DNA from 2 places in the Kitasatospora sp. NPDC059160 genome. Region 2 is predicted to be linked to the other one. Evidence: riboswitches for the same ligand, from Rfam matches in the RefSeq annotation. Region 2 holds a riboswitch; the other holds the start of a gene.
The links. Region 2 has a riboswitch for glycine ahead of gcvT (glycine cleavage system aminomethyltransferase GcvT). Riboswitches for the same ligand answer to the same signal wherever they lie in the genome.

Region 1 (9,189 bases), on a different contig from region 2:
CCCTGGGCCTTGAGCTCCGCCGAACGGGTGTCACAGGCCTGCTGGAAGAGCACCGGCCGGGTCTCCCGCCACAGCTCCCGTCCGAACAGGAAGGGGGAGTTGGCGCCGAGCGCCAGCTGCGGCCCGCAGATCGCCTGGGCGGCGTTCCACACCGAGGAGAACCGCTCCGGGGTCACCTGGAGGTGCAGTTGCAGCGAGGTCGCGGCGGCCTCGGCGACCATCGTGATGGACTCCAGCTGGAGGTGCTCCACGCCCTCGATGTCCAGCGCGATGTCCTCCCCCCGGGCGGCCAGGATCTGGTCGCTGAGCAGGCTGTAGCGCTGGTTGTGGCTCATCGCGTCCAGCCCGGTGTGGTCGTTCTCCAGGGTCGGCAGGATGCCCACCATGACGATCCGGGCGCCGGCCTCGGCCGCCTGCCGGTCGGCGTACCGCAGCCCGGTGTCGATCTCCTCGCGCAGTTCCTCGAAGACGTGCCCGCAGAGCCGGTGCGGCACGATGTTGACCTCGATGTTGAACTGGCCCAGTTCGGTCTGGAAGTCGCTGGACCCGATCGCGCTCAGCACCTGGGCGTTGCGCATGACCGGCAGGCCCTGTTCGTCGGCCAGGTTGAGCTCGATCTCCAGCCCCATCACGGCCCGCGGCCGGTCGAAGCGGTCCTCGCGCAGCATCCGCCCGAGCGCGTCGAGGCAGGCCTGGAGCTTGAGCCGGTACTGCTGCCGGTCCGCCAGATCCGCCCGTGTCGCCACGACCTTCTCGCCCACGGTCCCCTCCTCCTGAGACACCCGGCCGGTCGACCGTGCCAGCATCATGCCCACCTCGAAGATCGATACCCGAATGCTTGTACTGGCTTGCATTGCAAGGCATCTGACGGGAATTCAGGTCATCTGCAGACTTGCCCGCCGCCACCGCCTGTGATAAACAGATCACCCTGCGCATTTGTTCGATGAAGCCGCTGAGTTCGCACTGCGCTCCGGCCGGTCCGCTCCCGCCCCGAGTCCCTCATCGACGGCGGAGACCGCGCCGGCGCCGCGATCCTGCACAACCGGACAAGGCCGGCCCCCGTCACCGTGGACGCGCCGAGCCGCGCCGGTATGCCGCACTCGCACGCCGATCTCGCTTGGAGAGGCGGACCCCGCCATGACCCTGCAGACCCCCCAGCCCCCACCGAGTGCCCTGCGCGCGGTCCTGGGCGCGCTCGACTCGGAGACCGCGCTGCGCCAGCCCGCCGCCGCCGCGCTGCGTCACCCGACCGGTCCACTGCTCCCCGCGCACCCGCTCGCGGTGCACGTCCTGGACGGCCCGCGCCCCGAGCTGCCCGCCGCCCGGCGCACCGGCTGGCGGTTCCTGATCAAGGACGGCCCCGACGTGGCCGCCGCCGCCGAGGTGGTGCAGAGCCCCGAGGGCCACACCTTCTCCCACTTCACCGCCGGCCCGTACCTCTCCTCCACCGTCCGGGCACTGCGCGAGGCCTGGCAGCTCGCCCAGGGCTCCCGCTCCCGCCGCCAGCCCCGGCTGCTCACCTTCCCCGGCCAGTACGCCACCGCGCTCTGGCTGCACAGCCCCGACGCCGGCCCGTCCACCGACCTGCTGATCCCGCTGGCCCCGGCCCCGCTCGGCGTCACCGCGCACCGCGCCTACCCGGCCGCCGAGCTGCTCCCGCTGCTCGCCCGCGCCCCGCTGGCCGGATCCCTGCTGCTCGGCTCCCCCTGAGGACGCGCACCGCACCGGCCGTCGGGCACCGCGCCCGGCGGCCCTTCGCCGCGCCCGCCCCGCCCGCCGCCCTCACCCGAACGGCCACTACCCGGACGGGCCATCCGCCATGGCCCTCTCGGGCCATGCCCCGACTGGCCCACTGGTGCGCGATTTCTCCCCGGCCCCACCTGAACGGGTGATCTCTGCCCCGGAGTTGTGGCGCATGTCACGAAATTGCTGCGCGCGCGTCCGCAGATGCCGACACTGGGAACCAGCGTGGAAGGACCCCCTGTCCTACCCACTTGAGTGCTGGCCAAACCTGGCCGGCACGCGGACAGGATCCGACCACCACGGCGGCCCCGGACGGCTCGACCTCCGGGAACCGCACCACGGGGAGGATCGCAGAGCGAAGCGAGGGTACGCGTATGTGCCAGCACCGTCCTGAGTGCCCGACGGCCGAGTCCGAGGACCGCGAAGCGGCCGAGCCGGTGGCCTGCCACCCGGAGCAGGGCTGGAGCCTGCTCTGCAACGGCGTCCTCCTGTTCGAGGACACCGGAGAACTGCTGCCCGACGGCCGGGTGATCGCCCCGCGCCGCCCGGTCGCCCACGCAGCCTGAGCCCACGCCGCCCCGCCGCCCCACCGCCCGCGCCGCCACGGCCCGAGCCCACGCGGTAACCCGTCCGACACCCGGACAGCACACAAGGGCAGGGCCCCGGCAGAAACGTTCTGCCGGGGCCCTGCCTCGTTCCTGCGCGGTCGATCAGACGCCGTACTCGTCCAGCGGCGGGCAGGAGCAGACCAGGTTGCGGTCGCCGTACGCGCCGTCGATCCGGCTCACCGGCGGCCAGTACTTGTCCGCCGGGTTCACGCCCGCCGGGAAGACCGCCTCCTGCCGCGAGTAGCCGTGCGCCCAGTCGCCGGCCAGCACGGCGGCGGTGTGCGGGGCGTTGCGCAGCGGGTTGTCGTCGGCCGCCCACTCGCCCGAGCCGACCTTGTCGATCTCGCCGCGGATCTCGATCATCGCGTCGCAGAACCGGTCGATCTCGTGCAGGTCCTCGGACTCGGTCGGCTCGATCATCAGCGTGCCGGCCACCGGGAAGGACATCGTCGGCGCGTGGAAGCCGTAGTCGATCAGGCGCTTGGCGATGTCGTCCACCGTCACGCCCGTCTCCTTGGTCAGCGGGCGCAGGTCGATGATGCACTCGTGCGCGACCAGCCCGCCCGGGCCGGTGTAGAGCACCGGGAAGTGCGGCGCGAGGCGCTTGGCGATGTAGTTGGCGTTCAGCACGGCGACCTGGGTCGCGTGCTTGAGGCCCTCGCCGCCCATCAGCCGGACGTACGCCCAGGAGATCGGCAGGATCGCCGCCGAGCCCCACGGCGCGGCCGAGATCGGGCCGACGCCGGTGGCCGGGCCGGCCTCCTCCTGGAGCGGGTGGTTCGGCAGGTACGGCGCCAGGTGGGCGCGCACCGCGACCGGGCCGACGCCCGGGCCGCCGCCGCCGTGCGGGATGCAGAAGGTCTTGTGCAGGTTCAGGTGCGAGACGTCCGCGCCGAACTTGCCCGGCTTGGCCAGGCCGACCAGGGCGTTCAGGTTGGCGCCGTCGACGTACACCTGGCCGCCGGCCTCGTGCACCAGGGCGCAGATGTCGGTGATCTGGGTCTCGTACACGCCGTGGGTCGACGGGTAGGTGACCATCAGCACCGACAGGTTGTCGCGGTGCTGCTCGATCTTGGCCTTGAGGTCCTCGACGTCCACGTCGCCGTCGACCAGGGTCTTCACCACGACCACGCGCATGCCGGCCATCACCGCGGAGGCGGCGTTGGTGCCGTGCGCCGAGGACGGGATCAGGCAGACGTCGCGCTGGGCGTCACCGTTGGCGTGGTGGTAGGCGCGGACGGCCAGCAGGCCGGCCAGCTCGCCCTGGGAGCCGGCGTTCGGCTGGATCGAGACGGCGTCGTAGCCGGTGACCTCGACGAGCTGCTGCTCCAGCTGGCGGATCAGGGTCAGGTAGCCCGCGGCCTGGTCGACCGGCGCGAAGGGGTGCAGCTGGCCGAACTCCGGCCAGGTCACCGCCTCCATCTCGGTGGTGGCGTTGAGCTTCATGGTGCAGGAGCCCAGCGGGATCATGCCGCGGTCCAGCGCGTAGTCCCGGTCCGACAGGCGGCGCAGGTAGCGCAGCATGGCGGTCTCCGAGCGGTGGCTGTGGAAGACCGGGTGGGTCAGGTACTCGTCCTCGCGCAGCAGCGCGGCCGGCAGCGCGTCGGCGGCCTCGGCGACCTCGACCGCGGGGACGCCGAACGCGGCCCAGACGCCGGCCAGGTGCTCGCGGGTGGTGGTCTCGTCGGCGGAGACCGAGATCCGGTCCTCGCCGTCCTGGAACACGTTGATGCCGTTGGCGCGGGCGGCGGCGGCGATCTCGGCGGCGCGGCCCGGGACGACGGCGGTGACGGTGTCGAAGAACTCGCCGTGCAGCAGCTCGACGCCGCCGGCCCGCAGGCCCTCGGCGAGGGCGGCGGCGTAGCGGTGGGTGCGGCGGGCGATGTCGGCCAGGCCGTCCGGGCCGTGGTAGACGGCGTACATCGAGGCCATCACGGCGAGCAGCACCTGGGCGGTGCAGATGTTGCTGGTGGCCTTCTCGCGGCGGATGTGCTGCTCGCGGGTCTGCAGGGCCAGGCGGTAGGCGCGGTTGCCGTCGGCGTCGACGGAGACGCCGACCAGGCGGCCGGGCAGCGAGCGGGCGTACTCGGCGCGCACCGAGAGGTAGCCGGCGTGCGGGCCGCCGAAGCCCATCGGGACGCCGAAGCGCTGCGAAGTGCCGCAGGCGATGTCGGCGCCCAGCGCGCCCGGGGACTTGAGCAGGGTCAGCGCCAGGAGGTCGGCGGCGACGGCGACGATCGCGCCCAGGCCGTGCGCCTGCTCGATCACCGCGGTGAGGTCGCGGACCACGCCGGTGGCGCCCGGGTACTGCAGCAGCACGCCGAAGACGCCGCGCTCGGCGATCTCGGCCGGGATGCCCTCGGACAGGTCGGCGACGACGACCTCGACGCCGGTCGGCACGGCGCGGGTGTTGATCACCGCGACGGTCTGCGGCAGGGTCTCGGCGTCGACCAGGAAGACGCCGCCCTTGACCTTGGTGACGCGGCGGGCCAGCGCCATCGCCTCGGCGGCCGCGGTGCCCTCGTCCAGCAGCGAGGAGCCGGAGGTGGGCAGACCGGTCAGGTCGGAGACCAGGGTCTGGAAGTTGAGCAGGGCCTCCAGGCGGCCCTGCGAGATCTCCGGCTGGTACGGGGTGTACGCGGTGTACCAGGCCGGGTTCTCCATGACGTTGCGCAGGATCACCGGCGGGGTGAAGGTGCCGTAGTAGCCCAGGCCGATCATCGGCTGGAGCACCTGGTTGCGGCCGGCCAGCTCGCGCAGCTCGGCGAGGACCTGCGCCTCGCTGCGGCCGGCGGGCAGGTCCAGGGCGGTGATGGAGCGGATCGCCTCGGGAACGGCGGTGGCGGCGAGCTCGTCCAGCGAGCCGTAGCCGACGGAGGCCAGCATCTTCTCCTGCGCGGCGGCGTCGGGGCCGATGTGGCGGTTCTCGAAGGGGCTGGCCAGCTCAAGCTCGGTGAGGGTCGAGGCGCTGGTGGGGCGTCCCGCGTTCGGCTGGGCGTTCATGGTGGTCGAGGCCTCCTGGTCACGGACCGGCGGGGGTACGCACGCCGGCCGGTCGCGCCGCTGCGGACAGCGGACCGACCTGGGCGGGCGGACCCGAAAGGCCTCCCCCTCTGTCATCGGGACCTGAGAGCTTCGCCCGCACGCCGCGCGATGGCGCGCCGTCGGCTTGCACCGTCGGTGAGGGTGGTGATCGTCGGCTCCCGCGCCGGCGGTCCTGCCCTGCTTTCCAGAGTGACCTATCCCGCACGGTACGGATGCCTGAGAGATTCCGGGGAGGAGTTGCTCCTTCGGCGCCCCGACCAGCGGTTTTCACTGTCGGGGACTCTCCCGAGCGGGCTCGGCGGTCGCGGCCCAGGGTACCAGCGGGAGGGCTTCCGATCACGGGTGCGTCCGGTCACTCCGGGTCTACGCGCGTCCCCCGGACGGCCCAGCGCGAAGCCCGTCCGGCGCACCCCGGTCGCGCGCGTCCGATTGATGGCTTTTGGTGTGAAGTGGCGGACGGGACGGGTGCTCCGGCCGCCTCACCTGCGGGAGTTCCGCAGGCGCAGCGCTTGGAGGAAAGAGTGCAGACCGACATCGACCCCAGGGACCTCATCGGCCACAAGGCGGTCGACCGCAACGGGGACAAGATCGGCACGGTGGACGAGGTGTACCTGGACGACGCCACCGGGCATCCGGAGTGGGCGGCCGTCCGCACCGGCATCTTCGGCCGGGACGCCTTCGTCCCGCTCACCACGAGCGAGTTCTCCGGCGAGGAGCTCCGGGTGCCGTACGACAAGTCGCTGGTGAAGGACTCGCCGGACTTCGGCGTGGGCCAGCACCTGTCGCCGGCCCAGGAGCTCCAGCTCTACCGCTACTACGGCCTCGACACCCCCGCGGACGGCCGTCCGGCCACCACGGAGCCCGCCCGGGACGACCGGCCGGACCTCGACTTCGGCACCACCACGGCCGCCGCGGCCGCCAAGCCGATCGCCTTCCACTCCCCCGACCCCGACCCCGACCCGGCCACGACCGCGACCGCGACCGCGACGGGCACGACCACCATGACCAGCACCGGCACGACCCACACCAGCACCGACACCGCCACGGAGGCCCACGTGCGGACCCTCAGCACCCCCGCACCGATCGCCAACGGCACCGTCCTCGCGCCGGCCGCCGCCCACGTGGCCGAGCCGAAGCCGCAGCCCGCCGCGACCACCCCGGCCGCGAACGGCACCGCCGCCTCCTCGGCCCCCAGCGGCCCGGTCGAGATCACCTGCCGCGAGGAGCGGCTGGACATCACCACCGAGTGGCACGTGCTGGGCACCGCGAAGCTGCGCAAGTACGTGACCAGCGAGCAGGTCGAGCGCCGCGTCCCGGTGGTCCGCGAGCGGGTCCGGGTGGAGCGGATGCCGGTCGGCGAGGCCGAGCTGGCCTCGCTGACCGAGAAGGAGATCGACGAGGCGGTCGAGGAGGTGACCCTCCGTGAGGAGCGGCCGGTGGTCCGCAAGTACCTCGCCCCGATCGAGCGGGTCCGCCTGGTGGTGGAGCGCTACACGGAGGAGGAGGTGGTCCGGGACGAGCTCCGCCGCGAGCACGTCGAGGTCCACGACGACACGGCCGCCACCGCACCGGCCGAGGCGGGCGAGGCGCTCGTCCACGCGGCCGACGGCCCCCGGCCCGCCGCCCTGCGCCCGCTGGCCTGACCTCCCCGATCTCCGCCCGTTCCACGAGGGCCCCGGACTCCGGTCCGGGGCCCTCGTGTTGCGCCGTAGTTCCCCACTTTGCCAAACCTTAACCACTCGATATTTGACATCATGAACTATCCACCCGCACAGTTACTTGAGTTCATTCACTATGTACGGGAGGAAGCAACCGTGAGTGAGGCACCACAGCCCACCACTGCGGCCGAGAAGCAGAGCAACGCCCGGGTCCTGCCGGCCCTCATCCTGGCGATGCTGTCCTTCAGCGTGGTGCAGACCGCGGTCGTCCCGATCCTGCCGTCGCTGGCCAAGGAACTGGACGTCTCCGGGTCGAACATCACCTGGCTGATGACCGCCAACCTGCTGTCCGCGGCCGTGCTGACTCCCCTGCTGGGCCGCTTCGGCGACCTCCGGGGCCGCAAGCCCATGCTGCTGATCTCGCTGGCCGGCCTGATCGCCGGTTCGGCGCTGGCCGTCTGCACCCACTCCTTCACCTGGCTGATCGTCGCCCGCGTCCTCCAGGGCGCCGGCGGTGGCGTGATGCCGCTGGCGATCAGCATCGTCCGTGACGAGCTGCCCAAGCAGAAGGTGACCGGCGGCGTCGCCGCCATCAGCGCCTCGATGGGCGTCGGCTCCGGCCTCGGCCTGGTCGCGACCGGCCTGCTGCTGGAGCACTGGAACTACAAGTCGATCTTCTGGATGGGCCTGGCCTTCGGCCTGCTCGCCATCGCCCTGGTCGCCTTCCGGGTCCCGACCGACCCGGTGACCGACAAGGAGGGCGGCGCCGACCCGCTCGGCGCGCTCACCCTGGCCGGCTGGCTCTCCGCCCTGCTGGTCGCGGTCAGCCAGGGCAACCACTGGGGCTGGACCTCCACCAAGACCCTCGGCCTGTTCGCCGTCGCCGCGGTGGTCGCCCTGATCTGGGGCGTCATCGAGACCAAGGTCGCCCACCCGCTGGTGGACCTCAAGATGATGGGCCGCCCGGCCGTCGCCTTCACCAACCTGGCCGGCCTGCTGATCGGCTTCGGCATGTACGGCTCGTTCATGGTCATCAGCAACTTCGCCCAGACCCCGGAGAAGCTGGCCCACTACGGCTTCACCGCGACCGTGCTGCACGCCGGCGTGATGCTGCTGCCGTCCGCGATCGGCTCGATGGTCGCCGCCCCGATCGGCGCCCTGATGATCGCCCGCCGCGGCCCGCGCCTGCCGCTGGTCCTCGGTGGCGTCCTCGGCGCGATCGCGATGGCCTACCTGGCCCTGCGGCACAGCGCCGAGGGCGACATCTACACCGCTTCCGCGATCTTCGGCCTCGGTATCGGTCTCGCCTTCGCCGCGATGCCCGCCTTCATCAACGGCGCCGTCCCGGTCGAGCAGAGCGGCATCGCCAACGGCATGAACTCCGTGCTGCGCACCGTCGGTGGCGCGATCGGCACCGCCGTGATGACCGCCATCCTGACCGGCGACACCATGAAGCTCCCGATCAAGATCCCGGTGCTGCTGCCCACCCTGGACGCCTACAAGCACGCGTTCTGGGTCACGGCCGTCGTCTGCGTCATCGCCGGCGTCGTCCCCTTCCTGATCCGCACCACCAAGCCGGCCGTCACCGTCGCCGGCGGCGCGGCCCGGCAGGACTCCAGCCCCGAGCTGGCCAAGACCGACGCCTGACGAGGCGTCCGGCCCGCGCGTTCAGGGACAGGACGCGCGGGCCCGGGCCTCCGCCCGGTCGCGAGGGCATCGCGACCGTCCGGGGCCCGGCACGGTATGCGGCTCCACCCGGTACTTCCTACCGGGTGGGGCCGTTCCGCGTTCCCGGGCCGCTACCGCGCCCGCCCGCCTCGGGCACCGTCCCTCAGCCCCCTACGCCTCAGCCCCGTCCGCGTCCGGCTCCTCCGGCTGCCGCAGCGGCAGCGGCCGGGCCGGCTCCAGCGCCGGATCGTCCACCGCGAAGGTCCGCACCCGGCCCGGCCCGCTCCACGGCGTCTCGAACCGCACCGTCACCCGCCCCACTCCGCTGCCCTGGACCCACCCCGGCCCCAGCTCGGCGTGCCGGACGTCCTGTCCGGGCATCCAGCGCCGCACCACGACCTCCTCCGGCTCCTCCTCGGCCACCGCCGCCTCGGCCACCTCGGCGTGCTCCGCCGCCTCCTCCCGCA
Region 2 (9,189 bases):
GGCATGGCCGCCCTCGGCGCGGTCTACACGGCGCGGCTGACCGCCGGCCTGGAGGCGCGGCTGAGCCCGGCCGACGCCGCCCACCTGACCGGCGGCGGGGGGCTCACCCCGGCCACGCTGGCGGGCCTGCCCCCGGCCGTCCGGGACGCCGTCGGCACGGCGGTCACCAGCGGGCTGCACGGCGCGGTGGCCGGCGGCCTCGGCCTGGCGGCGGTGGCGACGGCGGTCGCCCTCCTGGCCCGGCCGAACCCGAACCCGGCCGCAAAGCCGACCCCGGCTGCCAACCCGGCCCCGTCGTCGAGCCCCGAGCCGAGCCCGAGCCCGGCGCGGCGGGCGGCCACGCCGTAGCCCCGCCGCCCGCCGGGGGCGGTAGGGGCCCGAGAAAGCGCGAGCGGCCCGCGGGCGGTACGGGGTTCCGCCCGGGGGCCGCTCGTCAGCGGGGCGAGATCAGCACTCGATGACGTTCACGGCGAGGCCGCCGCGCGAGGTCTCCTTGTACTTGATCTTCATGTCCGCCCCGGTCTCCTTCATCGTCTTGATCGCCTTGTCCAGCGAGACGTGGTGGCGCCCGTCGCCGCGCAGCGCCATCCGGGCCGCGGTGACGGCCTTGACCGAGGCCATGCCGTTGCGCTCGATGCAGGGGATCTGGACCAGGCCGCCGACCGGGTCGCAGGTGAGGCCGAGGTTGTGCTCGATGCCGATCTCGGCGGCGTTCTCGACCTGCTCGGGGCTGCCGCCGAGGACCTCGGCGAGGCCGCCCGCGGCCATCGAGCAGGCGGAGCCGACCTCGCCCTGGCAGCCGACCTCGGCGCCGGAGATGGAGGCGTTCTCCTTGAAGAGCATGCCGATGGCGCCGGCCGCGAGCAGGAAGCGGACGATGCCGTCCTCGTCCGCGCCCGGGATGAAGTTCAGGTAGTAGTGCAGGACGGCCGGGATGATGCCCGCCGCGCCGTTGGTCGGGGCGGTGACCACCCGGCGGCCGGAGGCGTTCTCCTCGTTGACCGCCATCGCGTAGAGGGTCACCCACTCCATCGCGTTGGCCGGACCGATGCCCTCGGCGCGCAGCGCCCGGGCGCCCGAGGCGGCCCGGCGGCGGACCTTCAGCCCGCCCGGCAGGATGCCCTCGCGGCTCATGCCGGCCCGCACGCACTCCTGCATCACGGACCAGATCTCCAGCAGCCCGGTGCGGATCTCCTCCTCGCTGCGCCAGGCCTTCTCGTTCTCCAGCATCAGGCCGGAGATCGACAGCCCGGTCTCCCGGCTGAGCCGGAGCAGTTCGTCACCGGTGCGGAAGGGGTACTTGAGCGCGGTGTCGTCGGGCTTGACCCGGTCCGCGCCGAGCGCGTCCTCGTCCACGACGAAGCCGCCGCCGACCGAGTAGTAGGTCTTCTCCAGCAGCGTCGAGCCGTCCGCCGCGAACGCCCACAGGGTCATCCCGTTGGCGTGGTACGGCAGCGAGCGGCGCCGGTGCAGGATCACCTGGCTGTCGGGGTCGAAGTCGATGGGGCGCTCGCCGAGCAGGTTGATCCGCTTCTCGGCGGCGATCCGCTCGACGTCCTTGTCCGCCTGGTCGACGTCGACGGTGCGGGGCGAGTTGTTCTCCAGGCCCAGCAGGACGGCCTTCAGGGTGCCGTGGCCGTGGCCGGTGGCGCCCAGCGAGCCGTACAGCTCGGCGCGTACGGCGGTCACCTGCTCCAGCAGGCCTTCGGAGCGCAGGCGGCGGGCGAACATCCGGGCGGCGCGCATCGGGCCGACGGTGTGGGAGCTCGACGGGCCGATGCCGATGGAGAAGAGGTCGAAGACACTGAGGGCCACGGGGGACGTCCTTGTCTGGTCTCGTGGAGGGACTGGGCGGTGCACGGAACGGGGCACCGCGCGCACTTCCAGTGTGCGCGGTGCCCCGGAGTGACAGGTGTCCGGCCGGAGTGAGGCCGGTCACCCGCGGCCGAACTAGAGGTTCGGGTAGAGCGGGTACTTCTCGGCCAGGGCGGTGACCCGGGCCTTGAGCGCGGCGGCGACGGTCTCGTCGAAGGCGGGCTTGAGCGCCTCGGCGATGACGTCGGCGACCTCGCGGAAGTCCTCGGCCCGGAAGCCGCGGGTGGCCAGGGCCGGGGTGCCGATCCGCAGGCCCGAGGTGACCATCGGCGGGCGCGGGTCGTTCGGGACGGCGTTGCGGTTCACCGTGATGCCGACCTCGTGCAGCCGGTCCTCGGCCTGCTGGCCGTCGAGCTGGCTGTTGCGCAGGTCGACCAGGACCAGGTGGACGTCGGTGCCGCCGGACAGCACCGAGGCGCCGGCCTCGGCGACGTCGGCCTGGAGCAGGCGCTCGGCGAGGATCTTGGCGCCCTCCAGGGTGCGCTCCTGGCGCTCCTTGAAGTCCTCCGAGGCGGCGACCTTGAAGGCGACGGCCTTGCCCGCGATCACGTGCTCCAGCGGACCGCCCTGCTGGCCCGGGAAGACCGCGGAGTTGATCTTCTTGGCCCACTCGGCCTTGGACAGGATGACGCCGCCGCGCGGGCCGCCCAGGGTCTTGTGGGTCGTGGTGGTGACCACGTCCGCGTACGGCACCGGGTTCGGGTGCAGGCCCGCGGCCACCAGGCCGGCGAAGTGCGCCATGTCCACCATGAGCAGCGCGCCGACCTCGTCGGCGACCCGGCGGAACGCGGCGAAGTCCAGCTGGCGCGGGTAGGCGGACCAGCCGGCGATGATCAGCTTCGGCTGGTGCTCCTTGGCCAGGCGCTCGACCTCGGCCATGTCGACCTGGCCGGTCTTCTCGTCGACGTGGTAGGCGGCCACGTTGTAGAGCTTGCCGGAGAAGTTGATCTTCATGCCGTGGGTCAGGTGACCGCCGTGGGCCAGGCTCAGGCCCAGGATGGTGTCGCCCGGCTGGATCAGCGCGAACATCGCGGCGGCGTTGGCCTGCGCGCCCGAGTGCGGCTGGACGTTGGCGTGCTCGGCGCCGAACAGGGCCTTCACCCGGTCGATCGCGATCTGCTCGACCACGTCGACGTGCTCGCAACCGCCGTAGTACCGGCGGCCGGGGTAACCCTCGGCGTACTTGTTGGTGAGCACCGAACCCTGGGCCTCCATGACCGCCACCGGGGCGAAGTTCTCGGAGGCGATCATCTCCAGCGTGGTCTGCTGGCGGTGCAGCTCGGCGTCGACCGCGGCGGCGATCTCCGGGTCGAGGGCGTGCAGGGACTGGTTGAGAACCGTCATGGTGTGGTCTTCCCGGGGAGGAGAGCGGAGGGACGGTGGGAGAGCGGGACGGACCGCCGTGCTGCGGCCCGTCCCGGCGGGGCTCAGCCCTCGGCGTGGGTGAGCGCGTCGTACTCGGCGGCGCTGAGCAGCGTGTCGGTGGCCTCCACGCGGACCTTGAACAGCCAGCCGCCCTCGAACGGGGCGCTGTTGACCAGGCTGTTGTCGTCCAGGACGTCCTGGTTGACCTCGGTGACCTCGCCGGTCACCGGGGAGTACAGGTCGCTGACCGACTTGGTCGACTCCAGCTCGCCACAGGTCTCGCCGGCGGTCACCGTGTCGCCGACCTCGGGGAGCTGCACGTAGACGATGTCACCGAGCGCGTCGGCGGCGTGCTTGGTGATGCCGACCGTCGAGACACCGTCCTCGGCGGCGGTCAGCCACTCGTGCTCCTTGGTGTACTGCAGGTGCTGGGGGTTGCTCATGGCGTCATTCTCCAGGATGGGAAGCGGGTACGACGCAGCGGGCCGCCGCACGGACGGCTCCGACGTGCGCCGATGGGAAAACGAGGGGCGGCGACGGCCTCAGCGGGCGCGCTTGTAGAACGGCAGCGCCACGACCTGGACCGGCTCGTGCTTGCCGCGGACGTCCACCGCGACGGTGGAGCCGGGGGCGGCGTGGGCCGCGTCCACGTAGGCCATCGCGATCGGCTTGCCCAGCGTGGGGGACGGCGCGCCCGAGGTGATCCGGCCGATCGGGGCGCCCTCGGTGGAGACCACCGTGTACTCCGCGCGCGGGACCCGCTTGCCCTCGGACACCAGGCCGACCAGCACCTTCGGGGGGTTGGTCTCGGCCGCGGCGGCGGCCTGCTCCAGCGCCCTGCGGCCGACGAACGCGCCCTCGTTGGTGGTCTTGTCGAAGCGCACGACCCGGCCCAGGCCGGCGTCGAACGGGGTCAGGTCGGTGGACAGCTCGTGCCCGTACAGCGGCATGCCCGCCTCCAGGCGCAGCGTGTCGCGGCAGGACAGGCCGCACGGGACCAGGCCGCGGCCCTCGCCGGCGGCGGTCAGCGCCCGCCAGACCGGCTCGGCGTCGGCCGGGGCGCAGAAGATCTCGAAGCCGTCCTCGCCGGTGTAGCCGGTGCGGGCCAGCAGCACCTCCCGGCCGGCCACGGTGGCGGGGAGGATCGCGTAGTACTTGAGGCCGGGCAGGTCGGCGTCGGTGGTCTCGGCCAGGATCGCGGTGGCCTCCGGGCCCTGGACGGCGATCAGCGCGTAGGTGTCGCGGTCGTCGGTGACGACGGCGTCGAAGCCCTTGGCCCGGGCGATCAGCTCGTCCAGCACCAGCTGGGCGTTGGAGGCGTTGGCGACGACCAGGAAGGCGTCCTCGCGCAGCCGGTAGACGATCAGGTCGTCCAGGATGCCGCCGTCCTCGGCGCAGATCATGGTGTAGCGGGCGCGCAGCTCGCCGAGCGCGGAGACGAAGCCGACCAGCGCGTGGTCCAGCATCTCGCCGGCCTGCGGGCCGGTGACGGTGATCTCGCCCATGTGCGAGAGGTCGAACAGACCGGCCTTGGTGCGGACCGCGAGGTGCTCCTCGCGCTCACTGCCGTAACGCAGCGGCATGTCCCAGCCGGCGAAGTCGGTCATGGTCGCGCCGAGGGCGCGGTGCAGCGCGTCGAGCGCGGTGAGGCGGAGGGACGACATGGCCAGGAACTCCTCGGTCGGGGCACTCAGGGGTGCGCGCGCCGGACCGGACCCGCTCGGGGACCGACCCCGCGCGCGGGCATGCGGCGGCGTGGGTCTCCCCATCTGTCGTCGAACCTGAGAGCTTCACCGCCCACCTGCCCGCAGCCGGCACCAGCGTCGGCTGGTTCCAGCATCGGGGACAGGACGGCGGCTTGCACCGTGGGTGGGCGCGCGACCGGGTCGTGCGCCGCTTTCCAGATGTGCCTAACCCGCGCGGTAGGGGGGCCTGAGAGATTCCGGGGAGGACTTGCTCCTTCGGCGCCGGCTGTGCCCCCCGAGGGGCATTCCGGGCTCTCCCGCGCGGGTTCGAGCGGCCGGTGTGGAGTTGTGGGGGCCCGCGGCGCATGCCGTCGGACGCGCACATCATGGCACGTCCTCGCGGAGGAGGGGAGAGGGGACCCGGTCACACCGCGGTCGGGCGGACCCGGGCCCTAAAATCATCGCGTCGGCGCAGCAGTGGGCGGCCGACCCGGCCCTGGGCCGGATCGGCGGCGCATGGAGTACCCGGTGGAGCAGCAGCAGGGGTGGGGCGGGCCGCAGGCGGCGCCGTCGGGCGGCGCGTGGCCCGCGAACGAGCTGGAGCAGGTGCTGACGGCCGCGCTGGGCGACCCGGGGGCGACCCCGCGGGTGATCGAGGTGCTGGCCCGCAGCCAGGTGTGGATCCCGCTGCCGGCCGGGGGCGACCCGGCCGGGCAGTCGCTGGACCTGCCGACCGTCGAGCTGGCCGGGGCCCCGTACGTACCGGTGTTCTCCTCGCAGGAGGTGTTCCTGCAGCAGGCGCCGGGGATGGCCTTCGCCGTCGCGCCGGCCTGGGAGTTCGCCCGCGGGCTGCCGCTGGGCGTGGGCATCGCGGTCAACCCGGAGGCGGCGGTGGGCATCCCGGTGCCGCCGCAGGGCGTGGCGGAGCTGCGCCGCGGCCCCCGGGAGGACCGCTGGGAGCAGCAGCCGGAGGGGCCGACCGGCGGCCGGGTGGCCCTGCGCGAGCCGGTGCCGGGCGAGGACCCGGAGCACTTCCTGGCCGCCTGCCGGGCCGAACTGTCGGCCCTGCCGGGGGTGTTGACCGCGCGCCGGGCGCTGGCCAGCATCGAGGGCGAGCCGACCGTGATGTTCGTGGGCGTGCAGCTCGATCCGGCGGCCCCGGCCGACCCGGGGGCGGTGAACGAGGCGCTCGGCCGAGCCCTGGGAACCGCACCGCTGCCGGGTGGCGTCCACCTCGTGCTGCTCGACCTCGCCGACGACCCGGTGGTCGAGTGGCTGTCGACCCGGGTCATGCCCTTCTACTCGCGGGTGTGAGCGGGGATCCTTCACAGGCACGTCGCCGTGGCGGCGGCCGGTGCCGCGCCATAGGGTGCGTGCAGGCGGCTGACGGGCCGGCGGGTTCAGGAAAGAGGCGCGGCGAGGTGGGCGCATGAGTGCGGGAACGGGAGCGGGCGGGGCGCCGGGGCCCTGGGGCCAGGCACCGGCCGGGCGCCCGGGCGCGGACCCGGGCGGGTTGGAGCAGGCTCTGCGCGAGGTCGCGCCGGAGCGCTTCGACGCGTACGAGCGGCTGCTGCACGCGCTGGCCGACGGCCAGGTCTGGATGCTGCTCTGGCACGGCACGCCGGGCAGCCCGGACGCGCAGTACGGGAACATGGAGATCAGCGGTCACGGCTACGCGCCGGCCGTCACCTCGCCCGAGCAGCTGACGGCCTCCGGCTGGGCGCGGGCCCACGAGGTCATCTCGGGGCGGGAGATCGCCGCCTCGCTGTACCGCACCCGCTGGGGCCTGTGGCTGAACCCGCACGCGCCGGGCGGCGGGGTCGGCGTGCCCTGGGCGGACCTGCGGCGGGTCGCCGCGGGCCTGGACCGGCTGCCGGCCGGTCCGTTGAAGCTGAGCGAGCCGCAGGTCGACGCGCAGCAGTTCTTCGCGCTGCTGGAGCGGCAGGCCGGTGAGGTGCGCGCGGTGCGGGCGCTGCGCCGGGCCTGGGTGCAGCCGGCGGTGGGGGAGCCGTACCTGGCGATCGGCCTGGACCTGTACGAGAGTTCGCCGCCGGCCGTGGAGGCGGTGCGGGCGCTGATGCAGCGCGCGATCGCGGTGGCCCCGGAGGGGCTCGCGGTGTCCACGGTGGCGATGGCGGACGAGTTCGACCCGGTGGCGCTGTGGATGCGCGCCAACGCGCGGCCGTTCTTCGACCGGGAGGCCGGGCGTCCGCAGACCGGCCCGTACCCGCCGGTGCCGCAGCCGTACCCGGGCCAGTCGATGCCCGGCCGGCCGGTACCCGGGCAGTCGATGCCGGGCTACGCGTACGGCACCCAGCCGCCCGCGCCGGGCTGGGGGCAGCCGGCCCAGCCGCAGTGGCCCGGCTACCCCGGGCGCTGATCACCAAACCCGATAACCACAATCTGTCACCCGAAGCCGACTTGATTCACCATCAGGTCGGCTTCGGTGCTTTCCGGACGAATTTCCCCACTCTCCGCAGAGGCAGCTTGACATGGCAGTTACACCCATGTGAAGAGGTATATGCCGAAGATCGGAGGCGTGCATGCAGGCAGATCACAGTTGGGCATCTGTCGGTTGTCAGGGCTGGCGCAAGCCAGTTCGGATGACAGAGAGTTCTGCGCAACGCATCGCGCGTACTGGAAACCCCACGAAGGTGAACGCGCACGCCGACCGCTCGATCCACGCGACGCCCATCCCGCGTGGAGGCATTGCCCGTGCACGACGCACTGCCGCGACCACCTGCTCCTAGCACCTCCGCACGTCCGCAGCCGTACCGCCGAAGCCGGCGCCCGGCACCCGTGGGCCGGCCACCGTCGGCGAGGGGACCAACTGACCATGACCGCACCCATCACTACCGCCGGGAACGAACCCGAGGCGCCCGCCTCCCCGAGCCCGGCCAAGACGATCGAGGGCCGCTCCCTCGGTCGGATCGCCTGGACCCGCTTCAAGCGGGACAAGGCCGCCGTCGCCGGCGGCGTCGTGGTGATCCTGCTGATCCTCCTGGCCGTCCTGTCCGGCCCGATCGAGGCCCTGTTCGGGCTCGACCCCGACCAGCCGAACCCGGACCTGCTGGACGCCAACCTCGGCGGACTCCCGCTCGGGGACTGGGGCGGGATGAGCGGGGACCACCTGCTCGGCATCGACCCGTTGCAGGGCCGTGACCTGCTCTCCCGCGTGGTCGACGGCTCCTGGGTCTCCCTGCTGGTCGCCTTCGGCGCGACCGTGCTCTCCAACACCATCGGCACCGTGCTCGGAGTGATGGCCGGCTACTACGGCGGCTGGGTGGACACCCTGATCAGCCGACTGATGGACGTCTTCCTGGCGTTCCCGCTGCTGCTGTTCGCCATCGCGATCTCCGCCTCGCTCCAGGGCGGCGCGTTCGGCCTGCACGGCCTGCCGCTGCACATCCTGGTGCTGATCTTCGTGATCGGCTTCTTCAACTGGCCCTACATGGGCCGGATCGTGCGCGGACAGACCCTCTCGCTGCGCGAGCGGGAGTTCGTCCACGCGGCCCGCAGCCTCGGTGCGCGCGGCCCGTTCATCCTGTTCAAGGAACTGCTGCCCAACCTGGTCGGCCCGATCCTGGTCTACTCGACCCTGCTGATCCCGACCAACATCCTCTTCGAGGCCGGGCTGAGCTTCCTCGGCGTCGGCATCCAGCCCCCGCAGGCCTCCTGGGGCGGCATGCTGGCGGACGCGAAGAACTACTACCAGGTCGACCCCCAGTACATGGTGGTCCCCGGTGTCGCGATCTTCATCACCGTGCTCGCGTTCAACCTGCTCGGCGACGGGCTGCGTGACGCCCTCGATCCCAAGAGCAACTGACCCTGCGTCAATGCGCAGGCGCCAGGCCCTCCCTCCTCCACATCCTCAAGGGGTTGATCCCACCCATGCGTAGGTCCCGTACCGTCGCGTTGACCGCCGTGGCCGCTGCCGCGGTCCTGGTCGTCACCGGCTGCTCGTCCAGCCCGAAGAGCGCCAGCGGAAGCTCCAACTCGGCCGACTCCAACGGTGGCGGCGCCGACGCGGCCACCAAGCAGATCGTCAACGCCTCGGACAAGAAGGGCGGGACGGTCACCTACGAGATGAAGGGCACCCCGGACTCCCTCGACCCGGGCAACACCTACTACGCCTACATCTACAACTTCTCGCGCCTGTACGGGCGTCCGCTGACCACCTTCAACCCGGCCGCCGGCGCGGACGGCAACAAGCTGGTCCCGGACCTCGCCGAGTCGCTGGGCCAGCCCAGCGCGGACGGCCTGA

Region 1: linked by a shared signal. The riboswitch ahead of gcvP (aminomethyl-transferring glycine dehydrogenase) and the one ahead of gcvT (glycine cleavage system aminomethyltransferase GcvT) in region 2 are both predicted to bind glycine.

Annotation. Positions count from the first base shown of each region.
Region 1 covers NZ_JBHZCN010000055.1:49,951-59,139, forward strand. The annotation lists gene ACFXOZ_RS23535 (glutamate--cysteine ligase) at 1-761, opposite strand, end outside; gene ACFXOZ_RS23540 (hypothetical protein) at 1,138-1,710, shown strand; gene ACFXOZ_RS23545 (DUF5999 family protein) at 2,118-2,309, shown strand; gene gcvP (aminomethyl-transferring glycine dehydrogenase) at 2,454-5,354, opposite strand; glycine riboswitch at 5,591-5,694, opposite strand; gene ACFXOZ_RS23555 (PRC and DUF2382 domain-containing protein) at 5,918-7,039, shown strand; gene ACFXOZ_RS23560 (MFS transporter) at 7,211-8,701, shown strand; gene ACFXOZ_RS23565 (DNA polymerase IV) at 8,894-9,189, opposite strand, start outside.
Region 2 covers NZ_JBHZCN010000004.1:143,223-152,411, forward strand. The annotation lists gene ACFXOZ_RS03010 (MDR family MFS transporter) at 1-348, shown strand, start outside; gene ACFXOZ_RS03015 (L-serine ammonia-lyase) at 448-1,815, opposite strand; gene glyA (serine hydroxymethyltransferase) at 1,951-3,219, opposite strand; gene gcvH (glycine cleavage system protein GcvH) at 3,303-3,683, opposite strand; gene gcvT (glycine cleavage system aminomethyltransferase GcvT) at 3,783-4,904, opposite strand; glycine riboswitch at 5,151-5,255, opposite strand; gene ACFXOZ_RS03035 (enhanced serine sensitivity protein SseB C-terminal domain-containing protein) at 5,442-6,239, shown strand; gene ACFXOZ_RS03040 (enhanced serine sensitivity protein SseB C-terminal domain-containing protein) at 6,355-7,305, shown strand; gene ACFXOZ_RS03045 (ABC transporter permease) at 7,762-8,751, shown strand; gene ACFXOZ_RS03050 (ABC transporter substrate-binding protein) at 8,817-9,189, shown strand, end outside.